One region of the Georgenia sp. M64 genome, then DNA from elsewhere that is predicted to be linked to it. Evidence: riboswitches for the same ligand, from Rfam matches in the RefSeq annotation. Region 1 holds a riboswitch; the other holds the start of a gene.
The links. Region 1 has a riboswitch for cyclic di-AMP ahead of AAEM63_RS16465 (C40 family peptidase). Riboswitches for the same ligand answer to the same signal wherever they lie in the genome.
Positions count from the first base shown of each region.

Region 1 (6,997 bases):
CACGACGAGCAGGCCCACGACCCAGGCGATCCGGGCCCGGCGCTCCCGCCGGGAGGGGGTCACGCCCGGGTGGGCCGGGGCGGGAGCGGTGCGTGCGGTCATCGGACCAGGCCTTCCGGACGTGTGGGGTGGGAGGACGTGTCGTCGGCCGGCTCGGGGGTCGCCGGACCTGTCCCCGGCGCGTCCCCGTCCGGGCGGGCGCCGCGGCGCCGGTCCCGGAGCGTGGCGACGACGAACACCAGGGCGAGCAGGAGCAGCGCCGCGCCGAGGACGGGCTCGGGGACCGGTGCCAGGCGGTCCTGGAGCGCGCCGAAGATCCGCGCGAGCCCGGCACCGACCGACTCCTGCGCCGCCGTGCCGCCGGTCATGTCGGGGCTGCCGGCGAGGGCGATGACGCCCGCACCCATGACGGCGAACGCGACGGCGACGACGATGTTGAGGGTGTTCGTCACGAGCACGCGGCCGGCGAGGCGGATGCGCACCAGCCGCGCCCGGAAGAGCTTGCGCTCGCCCAGCCGCGCCCGGTCCCACACCAGGGCCATGACGAAGAGGGGGAAGACCATGCCGAAGACGTACGCGAGGCCGAGCACGAGACCTCCGGCGGCCGAGCCGGACAGCGCCGAGAGGGTCATCACGCCGGCGAGGACGGGGGCGCAGCACGAGGAGGCGATGCCGGCGAAGACCCCGAGGGCGAAGAAGCTGGCGGTGTCACCGCGGGAGGTGTCCGGTGCGCGCAGGAAGCCGGGCAGGGACCACATGCGCCCCGAGAGCGACAGGGCCGCCAGGGCGAGCATGAGGAGCCCGCCCGCCCAGTACAGCGGTGCGTGGTAGCGCGCGATCGCCCCGGCCACCAGGCTCATCCCGAGCGTGATGGGCACCAGGACGAGCGCGAGGCCGGCGGTGAAGACGAACGTGAGCGGCAACAGCTTCCACCGGTGGTTGCGCACCGCGCCGGCGAGGTAGCTCGGCGCGAGGAAGACGATGCAGCACGGCGCGAAGAGGGCCACGCCACCGGCGAGGAAGGCGGCGAGGACGCTGCCGGTGGCGAGGAGCTCGGTGCCCATCAGCGGGCTCCGGCCGCGGCACGGCGCGACCGCTCGGCCAGCGCCTTGAGCAGCTTGCGGCGCGGGAGGCGCCCGGCGCTGAACCGGGCGCCGTCGAGGAGGACGAGGGGGTTCATCGCCGGGCGGTGCTCGGCGGCGAGCCGCCGGCCCTCCGGGGACTCGAGCTCGACCACCTCGACGCGCAGCGGCTGCACCGCCGCGATCTCCCGCAGCGCCTCCACGGCGTCGTCGCAGAGGTGGCACGCGGGGGCGTGCACCACCGTCAGCACCGGGACCTGACCGTCCACGCCGGACCTCCTCCAGGCCGGCTCGCTCGCGCCGGCGTCCAGGCCGGCTCGGGCGCCGGTCCGCTCCGGCAAGCCTGACCCCCGCACCCAGGGGGTCTGATCACGCTGCGGTCAAGAATCGATGAAGATCCCGGCGGGGGCGTGCCCCGCCGGGAGAAGGTCACAGACCGGCGAGCAGCTCCTCCATCTCGGCGATCTCCGCCTCCTGGTCGGCGATGATCTGCTCCGCGAGCGCGAGCGCGGCAGGATCAGCTCCCTCGTCGAGCTGCCCCTCAGCCATCTCGATCGCTCCGCGGTGGTGCTCGATCATGAGCTCGAGGAAGCGCCGGTCGAGGTCGGCGCCCTCGGCGCTCTCCAGCTCGGCCATCGCCTCCTCCTGGCTCAGCCCGCCCATGTCCATGCCGCCGTGGTCCATCCCGGCCATGTCCTCCTCGGCCGCCCCGGCCTCGCCCCAGGCGTCGAGCCAGGAGGTCATGAGGTCGATCTCCGGTCCCTGGGCTGCACTGATCCGCTCGCCGAGGGCACGCACCTCCTCGGTGCTCGCGTCCGAGGCGGCCAGCTCGGCCATCTCGATCGCACCCTCGTGGTGGACGATCATCATCTGCGCGAACTCGGTGTCGGCGTCGTTGTGCGCGGCGTCCGTCATGGACTCGTCCGTCGTGGACTCGCTGGTGGCCTCGTCGGCCGCCCCGGTCGCCGCTGTGGTGGTCGATGCCGTGGTCGGCGTCGCTGCGGGGTCGGCCGCCTCCGAGCAGGCGCCCAGGACGAGGACGGTGGCGAGGGTTGCGGCGGCAACCGCGGATCGGCGGTTCGTGAGGGAGCGGAGCATGAGCCTGCCTTCTTTCGGACGTGGTGGGTGTCGTGGCGCCGACGCGGCGCGACGCCGGCCCGCAGCAGGGTCAGGCTCGACGACCGCGCCGGGACGCGCAAGCGGGTAGGGCCGAGTTCGTCAGTTCTTCATGAACGACGTGGCCGCCGCACGTCGTGTCCTCATGGACGACGGGACTGCCGCGGGAGTTGATGATGTTTCGATGAAGGCCGTTACCGCAGCGTGACTTCGCCGGCCCGGCGCGGATAGCGTGACGTCCGCCGGCACGCCGCCCGGCCCCGGACGGACGTCGAACCCTGCTGCCGCCCGCGGACACCGACACCGCAGCAGGGGCGGGGGAACCACGCACGTGGCCCCCCGGGGCCTTGGGGTCAAGCGCGAGTCCTCGCGCCGGCAGCTCTCCCGCCGAACCCGACAGCTCACCTCGCAGACGACCAGGAGAACTGTGACCACACACGCACGGCACCGTGCCGCGCTCCGCCCGTCCACGCCGCTCACCGTCGCCCTCGAGGGGGTCCCCGTCCGTCGCGGTCTCGCCGCGATGGCGTCCTCCGGCCTCGTCCTGACCATGGCCGCGACCTCGGCCACCGCCACCCCCGAGGCGTCCTCGCTACCCAACGTCGACGTCCGAGCCGCGACGAGCGAGGCCCTGACCGCGATGGTCACCACACCGACCGTCAAGGTCCCGGCGGACATCGTCTGGACCGTCGACGACGTCGCGACGGCCCAGGCCGCTCCACCGCCCGCGCCCGAGCCGGAGCCGGTGCCGGCGGCCGCCGCTCCGGTCGACCGCACCTCGGCCGCGGTCTCACGCTCGGCCGAGCGCGCCGCGCCGATCGCCGCCGCGGCCGAGCGCGCCGCGCCGATCGCCGCCGCGGCCGAGCCCGCGCCGGTCGCCGAGCCCGCCCCCGCACCTGCCGCCGCACTGAGCGGGGAAGCCGTGGTCGCGTACGCCCGACAGTTCCTGGGTGTGCCGTACGTGTGGGGCGGGACGACCCCCGCGGGTTTCGACTGCTCCGGGTTCACGAGCTACGTGTACGCCCAGTTCGGCGTCGCGCTGCCGCGCACCTCTGCCGCGCAGGCAACGATCGGCACCCGGGTCTCGGCCGCCGACGCACGGCCCGGGGACCTCGTCACCTGGCCCGGGCACGTCGGCATCTACACGGGCAACGGGAACAACATCGCCGCCCGCCAGCCGGGGACACCGCTGACCGAGGGCCCGATCTACAACTCCAGCCCCACATTCATCCGCGTCACCGGGTGACCGGCCCCACGGGCGTGTGCCCGGCGCAGTGCCCCTGCTCGGGCACCGCCGTGGCCACCTGCCCGGGGCTGGGTCGGCCGGACCGCTGAGGGACTCCTGGCCTCGGCACCCGGTCCGGCCGATGCCTTCAGCGTCGGCGACTCAGGAGATGGCGTCCCAGGTCTGGCCGCTGTCCCGGCTGCGGAGCACCACGGCGTCGACGGCGGCCAGGAGGGTCTCCTCGTCGAGGGCCATGAACGCCTCCGGGGCTCCGCCGGGACTTCCCGCGACGTGCCAGGTGCCGTCCTGGAGCGACCAGACCGTCCCGTCCAGACCCAGGCCGACCAGGGCCGCCCCGGCGTGGTCGACGAGCAGCAGCGGCTCGGGAGGCTGGTGGTCGTGCGGACCGAAGGTGGCGCCGCCGTCGTCGGAGACGACCAGGCCGGCGTCGGTCGTGGCGACGAGCCGGCCGTCCGCGGTGGGGTCGGCGTCGAGATCGCGCAGGCCGAGCACGGCCCCGCCGCTCCACGAGGCTCCGCCGTCGTCGCTGCGCAGCACCGTGCCGGTCGTGGCGTCGAAGCCGTAGACGTGCTCGCCGGTGGCGGTGAGCGAGTGGAAGTCCACCTGCCCGCCGAGGGCGAGCTCGGTCCAGCTGAGCCCGCCGTCGGTGCTGGCGAGGACGCCGAGGTTCGCGTTGCCGGGTTCGTCCGGCCCGGGGTGGCCGCTGATGAGGAACGTGCCCGGTCCGGCCGCCGTCAGCGCCATGACGTCCTGGCGGTCCTCACCCACGGCGTACGCGGCGCCGTCGAGAAGCACGAACAGCCCGTGGTGGGTGCCGGCGTAGACCCGGCCGTCCGCCTCGTCGATGGCGAGGTCGTGCACGTGGCCGAGGTCCGCCGCGGTGGCTGGTGTCGAGGTGGCGAGCAGCCTCGCCGCGCTGGGTTCGGCGGCGCCTGCAGGCGCTGCGTCGTCGGTGGCGTCCACCCCGAGCGCGGCGGCTCCGGCGGCACCGTCGACACCGGCCCCGCGCGGTGCGTCCTCGACGGCGGCCCCGGAGGCGTCCGACGTGACCGCGAGCTCGACCCTTGCGACGTCGCCGGCGTCCCCGCCGGCCGCGCACGACGTGAGCAGCGCTGCCGCGAGCGCAGGCACGACCACGCGGCCGAGCCGGCCGGGCGTGCGGTGGTCAGGCATGACGTCCTCGGGGGTCCACGGGGGCGGTCACCGCCCCGGCCCCGCCCAGTCAGGGGCCGGCCCTTACGATGGCCGCCCGGACCGGGTCGGGTCAAGACGGTCAGCGGGTGCTGGGGGCATCGTCGTCGACACCCGTGACCGCACGGGTGTCGACACACGGCTGTCGTGAAGAGTTCGTGAAGCCTGCGCCCGGAGCCGCCGGGCCCGGCCCGCCCCGGCATACGCTCGACGTGCGGGCCGCGCTCGGACGAGCGCCACGGCCCGCACCGGGAGGGGACAGCGATGATGTGGGACGGCTGGGGCATGGGCGGCTCGATGGGGTGGGGCTGGCTCTTCTGGCTGCTGCTCGTCGTCGGGATCGTCCTGCTCGTGGTCCTCGTGGTCAGACTCCTCGGAGGTGGCGTCGACCGCGGCGGCGATCGCGCCCTGCCGCCGCCGGGCACCGCCGGGCCGTCGGGTGAGCCGTGGCAGCCGGGTGAACCGGGCCGGCCGGGTCACCATGGTTCCTCGTGGCCGTCCGGTCCGGGTGCTTCACGGGCGCGGGAGATCCTCGCCGAGCGCTACGCGCGCGGCGAGATCGACACCGCCGAGTACGAGGAGCGGCTCCAGCGGCTGCAGGACTGATGCGCCCCCTCACCAGACGGCAGGCCCTCGTCCTCGGCGCCGCGGGCGTGGGCAGCGTCGTCGTCGGCGGCATCGGCGCCGCGCAGACCCCGCTGCCCTGATCCGCCGCGCCGCCGGACGCCCACGGGCCGGGCGGGCGCGCGGGAGGCGGCGTCACCCCGGGCGCCGACGGCGCGACGCTCACCGAGCCGGTCGTGCTCGCGAGCGAGGGCGGCGTCCTCGAGCTCGAGCTGGAGATGGCGGAGCGCGAGGTGAGGCTCGGCGACGTCACCGCCCGGCTTCTCACGTACAACGGCACGGTGCCGGGCCCGACGCTGCTGCTGCGCCCGGGCGACATCCTGCGGGTCCGCCTCGTCAACCGGCTCGACGACGTCACGAACCTCCACGTCCACGGCCTGCACGTCTCCCCGGAGGGCAACGGCGACAACCCGTTCCTCGCAATCGAACCCGGGGAGAGCTTCGACTACGAGATCGCGCTCCCCGACGACCACCCGACGGGCACGTTCTGGTACCACCCCCACCACCACGGGATGGTGGCGGACCAGATGTTCGCCGGCCTCTACGGCGCCATCGTCGTCGAGGACGACCTGCCGGCCGGCCGGGTCCTCGTCGTCTCGGATCTCTCTCTCACCGCCGACGGCGCAGTGCGGCAGGTGTCCATGCCCGAGCGGATGATGGGCCGTGAGGGCGAGACCGTCCTCGTCAACGGCCAGGTCCGGCCGAGGATCACGGCCGCACCGGGCGAGCGGCAGCGCTGGCGGGTGGTCAACGCCTGCACCTCCCGCCACCTCCGGCTCGAGCTCGAGGGTCAGGAGGTGACGGTGCTCGGGGTCGACCTCGGCCGCGAGGCCGAGCCGCCGTCGCTCGGCGACCTGCTCCTCGCGCCCGGCAACCGGGCGGACCTGCTCGTCACCGCCGCCGAGGGCACGGCGACCCTGCGGGCCCTGCCCCACGACCGGGGCGGGATGATGGGGATGATGGGCGGGGCGACCACCTCCTCGGAGCCGGTCACGCTCGCGACCCTCGAGGTGGCGGGGCCGGCGGCGGAGCCACCGGCCGAGCTCCCGCCGGCCGGTGACGTCCGGGACCTGCGCGACGTCGAGCCGGCCGCCCGCCGCACCCTGACCTTCACCATGGGCATGGGCCGCGGCCGGGGACCGGGCGGGATGACCTTCGGCTTCGACGGTCGCGGGTTCGACGCCGAGCGCACGGACCAGGAGGTCGCGGCCGGCGCCGTCGAGGAGTGGGTCATCGACAACCCCACCCCGATGGACCACCCGTTCCACCTGCACGTGTGGCCGATGCAGGTGGTGGAGGCGGCCGGCGCCGCCGTCGCGGCCCCCACGTGGCGCGACGTCGTCGCCGTCCCGGCGGGCTCACGCGTGGTGGTGCGGGTGCCGTTCGAGGACCTCACCGGCCGGACCGTCTACCACTGCCACATCCTCGACCACGAGGACGCCGGGATGATGGGCGTCGTCGACGTGCGGGCCTGAGGCTTCGACGCACGTCCGAGGACGCCGGAGGGCCGGCCACCCGCGGTGACCGGCCCCCGCAGGACGTCAGATCGTGCTCATCGACTCCATCGACGCCACGCCGAGGACGACGAAGAGGATGAGCGCGATGACCCCGAGGATGCCGAGGATGGTGCCGATCCAGCCCAGGACCTTGCCCGCGGTGGCGGGCTTGCCGAGGCGCTCCGCCTTGCCGGACTGCCACAGGGCGAGCGGGCCGAAGATGATCGGCATGAGAACGACCC
Region 1 is NZ_CP145809.1:3,703,610-3,710,606, forward strand. It holds gene AAEM63_RS16445 (peroxiredoxin family protein) at 1-102, opposite strand, end outside; gene AAEM63_RS16450 (cytochrome c biogenesis CcdA family protein) at 99-1,064, opposite strand; gene AAEM63_RS16455 (glutaredoxin) at 1,064-1,351, opposite strand; gene AAEM63_RS16460 (DUF305 domain-containing protein) at 1,512-2,180, opposite strand; cyclic di-AMP (ydaO/yuaA leader) riboswitch at 2,484-2,628, shown strand; gene AAEM63_RS16465 (C40 family peptidase) at 2,626-3,444, shown strand; gene AAEM63_RS16470 (F510_1955 family glycosylhydrolase) at 3,586-4,617, opposite strand; gene AAEM63_RS16475 (SHOCT domain-containing protein) at 4,900-5,241, shown strand; gene AAEM63_RS16480 (twin-arginine translocation signal domain-containing protein) at 5,241-5,342, shown strand; gene AAEM63_RS16485 (multicopper oxidase family protein) at 5,436-6,734, shown strand; gene AAEM63_RS16490 (DUF4190 domain-containing protein) at 6,801-6,997, opposite strand, start outside.

Region 2 (6,997 bases), 260 kb from region 1:
CGCGTACAGGGGCGGCGCGGTGCCCGGGTCGGGCCGCGGGAGGCGAGGTGGCGTGAGCGGCATCACGCGAACCATAGAGCCGAAAGGGGACAGAACGGAAAACAGACGGGACGCTTCCCCGGCCCGGCGACGGGAGGCCTCGTCGGACGGTGGTGCGCGCGGTCGCGAACCGGGCGGTGCGGTCGCGAACCGGGCGGTGCGGCGACTCTTGAAGAAGCGGTCCGTCCGTATCATGTGAGGGCCCTCACCGGGGCGGACCGCTGCCCGCTGTCGTCCCGCATCCCTATCCTGAGGGCAGGCATGCCATCACCAGCCGTCGCGACGCGGCCGCTGGGGCGCGCGCGGAAGAGAGCGGGAGTACGTGAGCGATCTCATCGACACGACGGAGATGTACCTCAAGACCGTCTACGAGCTCGAGGAGGAGCGCGTCGTGCCGCTGCGCGCGCGCATCGCGGAGCGTCTGGGCCACTCCGGCCCGACGGTGTCCCAGACCGTGGCCCGCATGGAGCGCGACGGGCTGCTCCTGCTCTCCGGGACCCGGCAGATCGAGCTCACCGACGCCGGTCGCCGCCGGGCGACGGAGGTCATGCGCAAGCACCGGCTCGCCGAGCGGCTGCTCACCGACGTCGTCGGCCTGGAGTGGGCGTACGTCCACGACGAGGCCTGCCGCTGGGAGCACGTCATGAGCGAGCGGGTCGAGCGCCGCCTCCTCGAGCTGCTCGACCACCCGCACGTCGACCCCTACGGCAACCCCATCCCCGGCCTCGACGCCCTGACGGGGGGTGAGGAGGTCATGCCGCCGCGTGAGGAGGTCCGGTCCCTCGCCGACGTCGCCGCCGAGCTCCTCCCGGCCGGCGACGACGGAGAGCGCTCCGCCCCGCAGGCCCCCGTGCACGGCGAGAGCCGCAGCGCCGCCGACGGTGCCGCCCGCGCGGACGCCGCCGACCTCCGTGCCGACGTCGTGCTGGCCCGCATCGGCGAGCCGCTGCAGGTCGACGTCGACCTCCTCTCCCGCATGGACCAGTCGGGCCTGCGGCCCGGGGTGCGCGTCGAGGTCCGGGTGCGGCCCGGCGGGGACGTCGTGTCCCTGTACGCACCGGGCTCCGAGACGGTCCTGGATCTGCCGGAGGAGATCACCCGGCACCTGTTCGTCACCACCTGACGAGCGCTCGGGCACGCGAGGCGGCATCCGCTCGGGAATGGGCGCCACGCGCGCCGCCGGGTGTGAGCCGCCTCACAGAAGACGCGCTGAGAAGCGCTTTCCGGCCGCCCCCGGGTGTGGTCGGAGGCGGGTGGGCCGATGGTCCCCTGCGGTCCCGTCACCTGGGACGACACCCCTTGACGTGACCACCTCGCGGGTGCTCCCCGGGACCGGCGACGGACGGGTCGCGGTGGACCTCACCACACCTGCGCCGACGGCGCATCCCCGGGGTCGTGATCGAAACGTGACATAGCCAGAATCTGGCTGTAGTGTCCAGATCGCTTCCGGAACCCTCCTCCGTGAAGTCTTCGGGCGGACGCCTAACCCTGCCGCCGCCCCGGAGTCAGCTTCGAGTAGGAACAGCGGCAGGGACGGGGGAACCAAGTGATTGACGGCTCCGGGAGACCGGAGCCTTGGGGTGAAGTGCGGCCTTCCTCGGGAGTCCGCGCCGGGTGTTCTCCCACCCGAACCCGACAGCTCACTCCGTAGGCAGCCAGGAGAGGTAGTCCGTGACCACCATGACGCCCCAGGGCGCCCGCCACCGCGCGGCCCGCCGTCCCTCCACCCCCCTGACCGTGGCTCTCTCCGGCCAGGGTGCGCGCCGCGGCATCGCCGCCTTCGCCTCCTCCGGCCTCGTCCTGACGATGGCTGCCACCTCCGCCGCTGCGGCCCCGGAGTCCTCGGCCCTGCCGAACGTCGACATCTCCGCCGCGACGTCCGAGGCGCTCACCGCGATGGTGACCACCCCGACCGTCACCGTGCCGGCCGACATCACCTGGTCCGCCGACGTCGTCGCCTCCGCCGAGGCCACCCCGCCGCCCCCGCCGCCGGAGCCCGAGCCGGAGCCCGAGCCCGTCGTCGAGCGGGACACCGAGGTCGCCTCCCGGACCGCCGAGCGCACCGCGATCGAGGAGCCCGCCGAGGCCGCCCCGGCCGCCGCCGTCGAGGCCGCCCCGGCGCCCGCGCCGGCTCCGGCCCCCGTCGCCGCCACCTCCGGCATCGGCCAGCAGATCGTCGACATCGCCCGCCAGTACATCGGCACCCCGTACGTCTACGGCGGCGCCACCCCGGCCGGCTTCGACTGCTCCGGCTTCACCCAGTACGTCTACGCGCAGGTCGGCATCTCGCTGCCCCGCTCGTCCTCCGCCCAGGGCAGCGTCGGCTACCGGGTCTCCGCCGCGGAGGCCCGCCCCGGCGACCTCGTCTGGGGCCCCGGTCACGCCGGCATCTACACCGGCAACGGCCAGCACATCGCCGCCCGCAACCCGGGCACCGCGCTGTACGAGAGCCCGATCTACATCTCGAACCCCGTCTTCATCCGGGTTCTCTGAGCGAGCCTCTCCAGCTGCACCCGACGGCCCGTCCCTCCTCGTGAGGGACGGGCCGCCGTCGTCGTACGGCCGTCGTGGTGTGCCCGGCGCCGGCGCGGGGAGCGGTGACGTCGCGGGTCTGCGGTGAGGCCGCGGGTTCCGGGTCGAGCGCGTAGGGCCGGTGGTGCTGAGTCACCCCGGGAGGTGCTTGCTCGACCGTTGGCTGCTGAGTCACGCCGCGTGGCGCGGCCCTGCGCGAACCGCCCGGCGAAACCCCACGTCCCCCGGACGGGGAAGGGCACAATGTGGGGCAACGGATCGCCGAACCACCGCCGGGGAGAGTCCATGTCGCACGAGAAGGTCATCGTCGTCGGGGTCGACGGGTCCGAGGCGAGCCTCGCCGCCGTCGACTGGGCCGTTGCCGAGGCGACCCGCACCGGGCACCGGCTCCACGTGGTCTGCGCCTACGCGCTGCCGTCCTTCACCGCGGCCTCCCTCGACGGCGGGTACGCCGCGATGGACGACACCGCCATCCAGCAGGGCGCCCAAGCCGTGGTCGACGAGGCCGTCGCCCGCACCGCCGACTCCGGGCTCAAGGTGACGTCCTCCCTCGAGACCGGCGACCCGGCCGGCGTGCTCGTGGACCTCTCGCGCGAGGCCGCGCTCGTCGTCGTCGGTACCCGCGGCGGTGGTGGGTTCACCGACCGCCTGCTGGGGACGGTCTCCTCGGCCCTGCCCGCCCACGCGCACTGCCCGACGGTCGTCGTGCCGCTGTCGCCCGCGCGGTCGTTCCTGCCGGTGCGGCGCATCGTCGTCGGCGTGGACGGCTCGGAGTCCGCCCGCATCGCCCTGCGGCGAGCCGTCGACGAGGCGATCGTCTGGGACGCCGAGCTCAGCGCCGTCGCCGCCGTGCCGATCGCGACCGGTGCGGGCGCGATGGCCTGGCTGCCGGCCGCCGTCGACCGCGACGAGGTCCTCGCGGACGTCCGTGAGGGTCTGGGTGTGGCGGTGCAGGCGGCGGTGGGCGACCGCGAGGTCCGCGTGCGCCAGCACGCGCTGGACGGCAACGCCGCCGCGCTCATGGCCGAGTTCTCCACCGCCGTGGAGCTCGTGGTCGTCGGCTCGCGTGGCCGGGGCGGGTTCGCCGGGCTGCTCCTGGGCTCGACGAGCCAGGCCGTGCTCCACCACGCCGTGTGCCCGGTCATGGTCGTGCCGTCGCGCAGCGCCGACGAGGGCGCCGCACCGACCGACGTGCCGTGGAACCAGTAGCCGGTCGAGGTCAGAGGTCCGGGTCCGCCGCCGGTGGGCCGTAGCGCTCGTGCAACCCGGTGAGCGTCGCGGCAGGGCCGGGCAGGCCGAGGTCGGTGGCGTCGAGGGTGACGCCGTCGTCGCCGACCACGCGGACCTCGACCACCTGCGGGACGAACACCTCGGTGTCCCAGCCGAGCTCGGTGGCGCGGTCGAGCACGCCGACGAGCGCGGCGGCGCCACCCGAGGCCGTGACGGTGCCGCGCACGGCCCGGCCCGACTTCTCGTCCTGCTCGACGGCGACGTCCGCGTCGCGCACGCCCGGCAGGGCGGCCATCTCGGCGCGGAGCCGGTCGGCCTCCCGCTCGAGGTCGGCGGCGGAGGCAGCGGTCGGCTGAGCGCCGGCACCACGCGACCCGGCACCACCCGCCCCGGCACTGCCTGCCCCGGTCCCGTCGCCCGCGCCGCACCCCGACAGCGCGAGAGCGGCCACGAGCGTGGCCGTGATGAGCCGCCGCCTCACCGGCCGAGGCTCCGGGCGGTGTCGAGCCAGCCGGGGTCGAGCTCGTCGTCCGGGGCCCGCGCGGCGACGTCGAGCACCCGCTGCGCCTCGTCCACCCCCGCGCCGACGGCGTCCACCACGCCGTCCCACACCTGGCCGATGAGCCCGCGGGCCTCGTCGACCCGGTCGGCCACCCAGCTCCGGGCGGCGTCGACGAGGGCGATCCGCTCCTCCACAGATTCCGCCTGCGCGCGCAGGGCCGCCTCGACGTCGCGCACGAGGGCGGCGGTGCGGGCGGTGTCGGCCGCGCGGCGCGCGAGGTCCTCGCGGAAGCGGTCCCCGGCGGTGGAGCCCCACCCCGCGCGCTCCCCGAGCGCGGGCAGGTCCGCGGCGACCTCCTCGGTGCGGGCCGCCGCGGCGGCGACCTGCCCCGCCAGGGCGCGCAGGTCCGCCGGGATCGCACGGTGGCTCACGGCGTCGCCTCCTGCGTGGCCTCGTAGGTGGAGGTGGTGGCGCCGCCGGTGAGGAACCGGTCGAGGCGCTCGCGCGCGGCCACCACCGCGGGATCGGTGGAGGTGTCCACCAGGGCCCCGGTGTCGCCGTAGAGGTTCGACGCGTGCGCGTCGCCCACGTTCTGCGCCCCGCCGAGCGCCGGGTCGCCCGGGACCAGCGCGGCGACGTCGCGGCTGATCGTCGTGACGTTCCGGGCCGACGGGTTCGGTTCGCCGTCGAGCCGGGGGACGACGTCCTGGTCGTGCTCGAGGGAGAGGAGGTGGACGTCGGCCGGCAGGTCGACGCGGGAGACGGGCGAGCCGCCGGTGAGCACGTCGGTGACGTTGAACGCGGACTCCTGCGCGAGCCGTGCCGCGACGATCCCGCCCTGGCTGTGCCCGGCGAGGAGCACCTCGGGCCGGCTGTGCTCCCCGGCCGGGATGCCGGCCTCCCGCATGGCGTCGGTGAGGGCGAGACGGACCGCCTCCTCCATGTTCGAGTCGATGCCCGCGACCGCCTCGAGGTTGGTCTTGGTGTCCGCCGGGTTCGTCGTCGAGGTCGGGTCCCACTGCTCCGTGCCGGGGATCTCGACGACGAAGCGCACCTCGCCGTCCGCGCCGGTCACCCGCGTGACGCGGACCTCGTGGGTTTCCTCCGCGCCGGTCATGGTGCCCATCCGGGTGAAGACGTCGCCGACGCCGACCGGCCCGGCGCCGTCGGACCGGCCGGTCCGGGTCACCCGGACGGGGCCGTCGTGGAACGCGCCGCCGAGACCCCCGCCGGCCAGGACGAGGGCGACGACCTGCTCGTACGTGAGCCCACGCAGCCCGAAGAGGTTGCCCGGGCTGCTGACCGTGCCCGGCAGGCCGGCGGCGACGGAGTCCACGAGCCACGGGTTGTCGAAGAGGGTCTGCATCCCGGCGGCGGTGAGCCCACGGCCGAGCCGGTCGGTCGCGCCGCTCGCCTCGAGCTGCGCCAGCCACGGCCCGGCACCGGCCAGGAGGAGGGCCCGCACCCCGGGAGGGAGCGCCGCGAGGCCGGCGAGCCCGACGACGCCGGCCGCGCCGACGGCCACCACGGCGCCCGCGGCGGTGACGAACAGCCCCGTGACGACCGCTTCGCCCGCGACCGCCCGCAGGGCGCCGGCCATCTCGGCGAGCGCGGCGTCGATGAGCTCGTACGCGTCCGCGGCGCCGAGGAGCAGCGTCGCGGTCGCCTCGTACTCCAGCACCAGCCAGGTCAGCCCCTCGGGCGGGAGGTGGGCCAGCCCGACGGCGGCCTCGATCCTGGCCAGGCCGACGGGGTCGAAGATCCCGGAGGCGAGGACGGGCCCGTCGACGGCGACGGCCGCCACCGTGACGGCGAGGCCACCGAGCTCTTCGACCATCGTGCGCAGGGTCGCGGCCTGGGCACGCATGTCCTCGGTGCGGGCGTCGATGGAGGCGGCGCCGCCGGCGACGGTGAGGGAGCTCATCGGGCCGCCCCGGGCGGCGTGGGCCCGGCCACCCCGCGCCCGAGCGCCGTGACGGCCCGGGCGACGTCGTCCTCGACGTCGGCGCGGCTGCTCAGGCGCAGCGTGACCTCCTCGGCCGTGGCCGCGGTGAGCCGGACGACGTCGGGGCCGGTCCAGAGCCAGACCGCCCGGTGGGTGGGGGCGGCCACCGGGTGCCCGACGGGGCCGACCCGCTCCACGCCGACGTCGACCGCGCCGACGAGGTCGCACGCGACGGCTCCCACGGCGGTCAGCGCCTCGGGCGGCAGGTCGGCGAGGTGCCGGGCGACGTCGTCGCGCCCCTCCCGCAGGGCCGTCGCCACGGCGACCGAGGTCGGCCAGGCGAGGGTGATCGGCCGTCCGGCGCCGCGGTGCCCCGGGGGGTCGGCGGGCACAGCGAGCATGACCTGGGCCAGGAGCGACGCCGTGTCGAGGAAGGTGAGGTCGACGGCCGGCTCGAGCTCGGACCCGGTGCCGGTCGAGCGGCGACGGCGCGACAGGGCGACCGCCTTGTCGCCGTCCCAGGCGAGCATCTGGGTCAGCGCCACGTCGCCGACGGTGGCGCTGACGCGGATGCGCAGCCCCGGCAGGGCGAACAGGGCCAGGCCGGCGACGAACCCGGGCGCGAGGTCGGCCAGGGTCGCCTCCGCAGCCTCCGCAGCCTCCGCAGCCTCGTCGGGCTCGTCGGGCTCGTCGGGGTCGTCGGCCTCGTCGGCCTCGTCGGGGTCGTCCCGCTGGTCGGCGGAGCCACG
Region 2 is NZ_CP145809.1:3,445,608-3,452,604, reverse strand. It holds gene AAEM63_RS15390 (citrate/2-methylcitrate synthase) at 1-63, opposite strand, end outside; gene AAEM63_RS15385 (metal-dependent transcriptional regulator) at 362-1,162, shown strand; cyclic di-AMP (ydaO/yuaA leader) riboswitch at 1,509-1,708, shown strand; gene AAEM63_RS15380 (C40 family peptidase) at 1,720-2,532, shown strand; gene AAEM63_RS15375 (universal stress protein) at 2,857-3,780, shown strand; gene AAEM63_RS15370 (hypothetical protein) at 3,791-4,282, opposite strand; gene AAEM63_RS15365 (hypothetical protein) at 4,279-4,734, opposite strand; gene AAEM63_RS15360 (alpha/beta hydrolase) at 4,731-6,227, opposite strand; gene AAEM63_RS15355 (hypothetical protein) at 6,224-6,997, opposite strand, start outside.
Region 2: another riboswitch for cyclic di-AMP. It lies ahead of AAEM63_RS15380 (C40 family peptidase); the one in region 1 lies ahead of AAEM63_RS16465 (C40 family peptidase).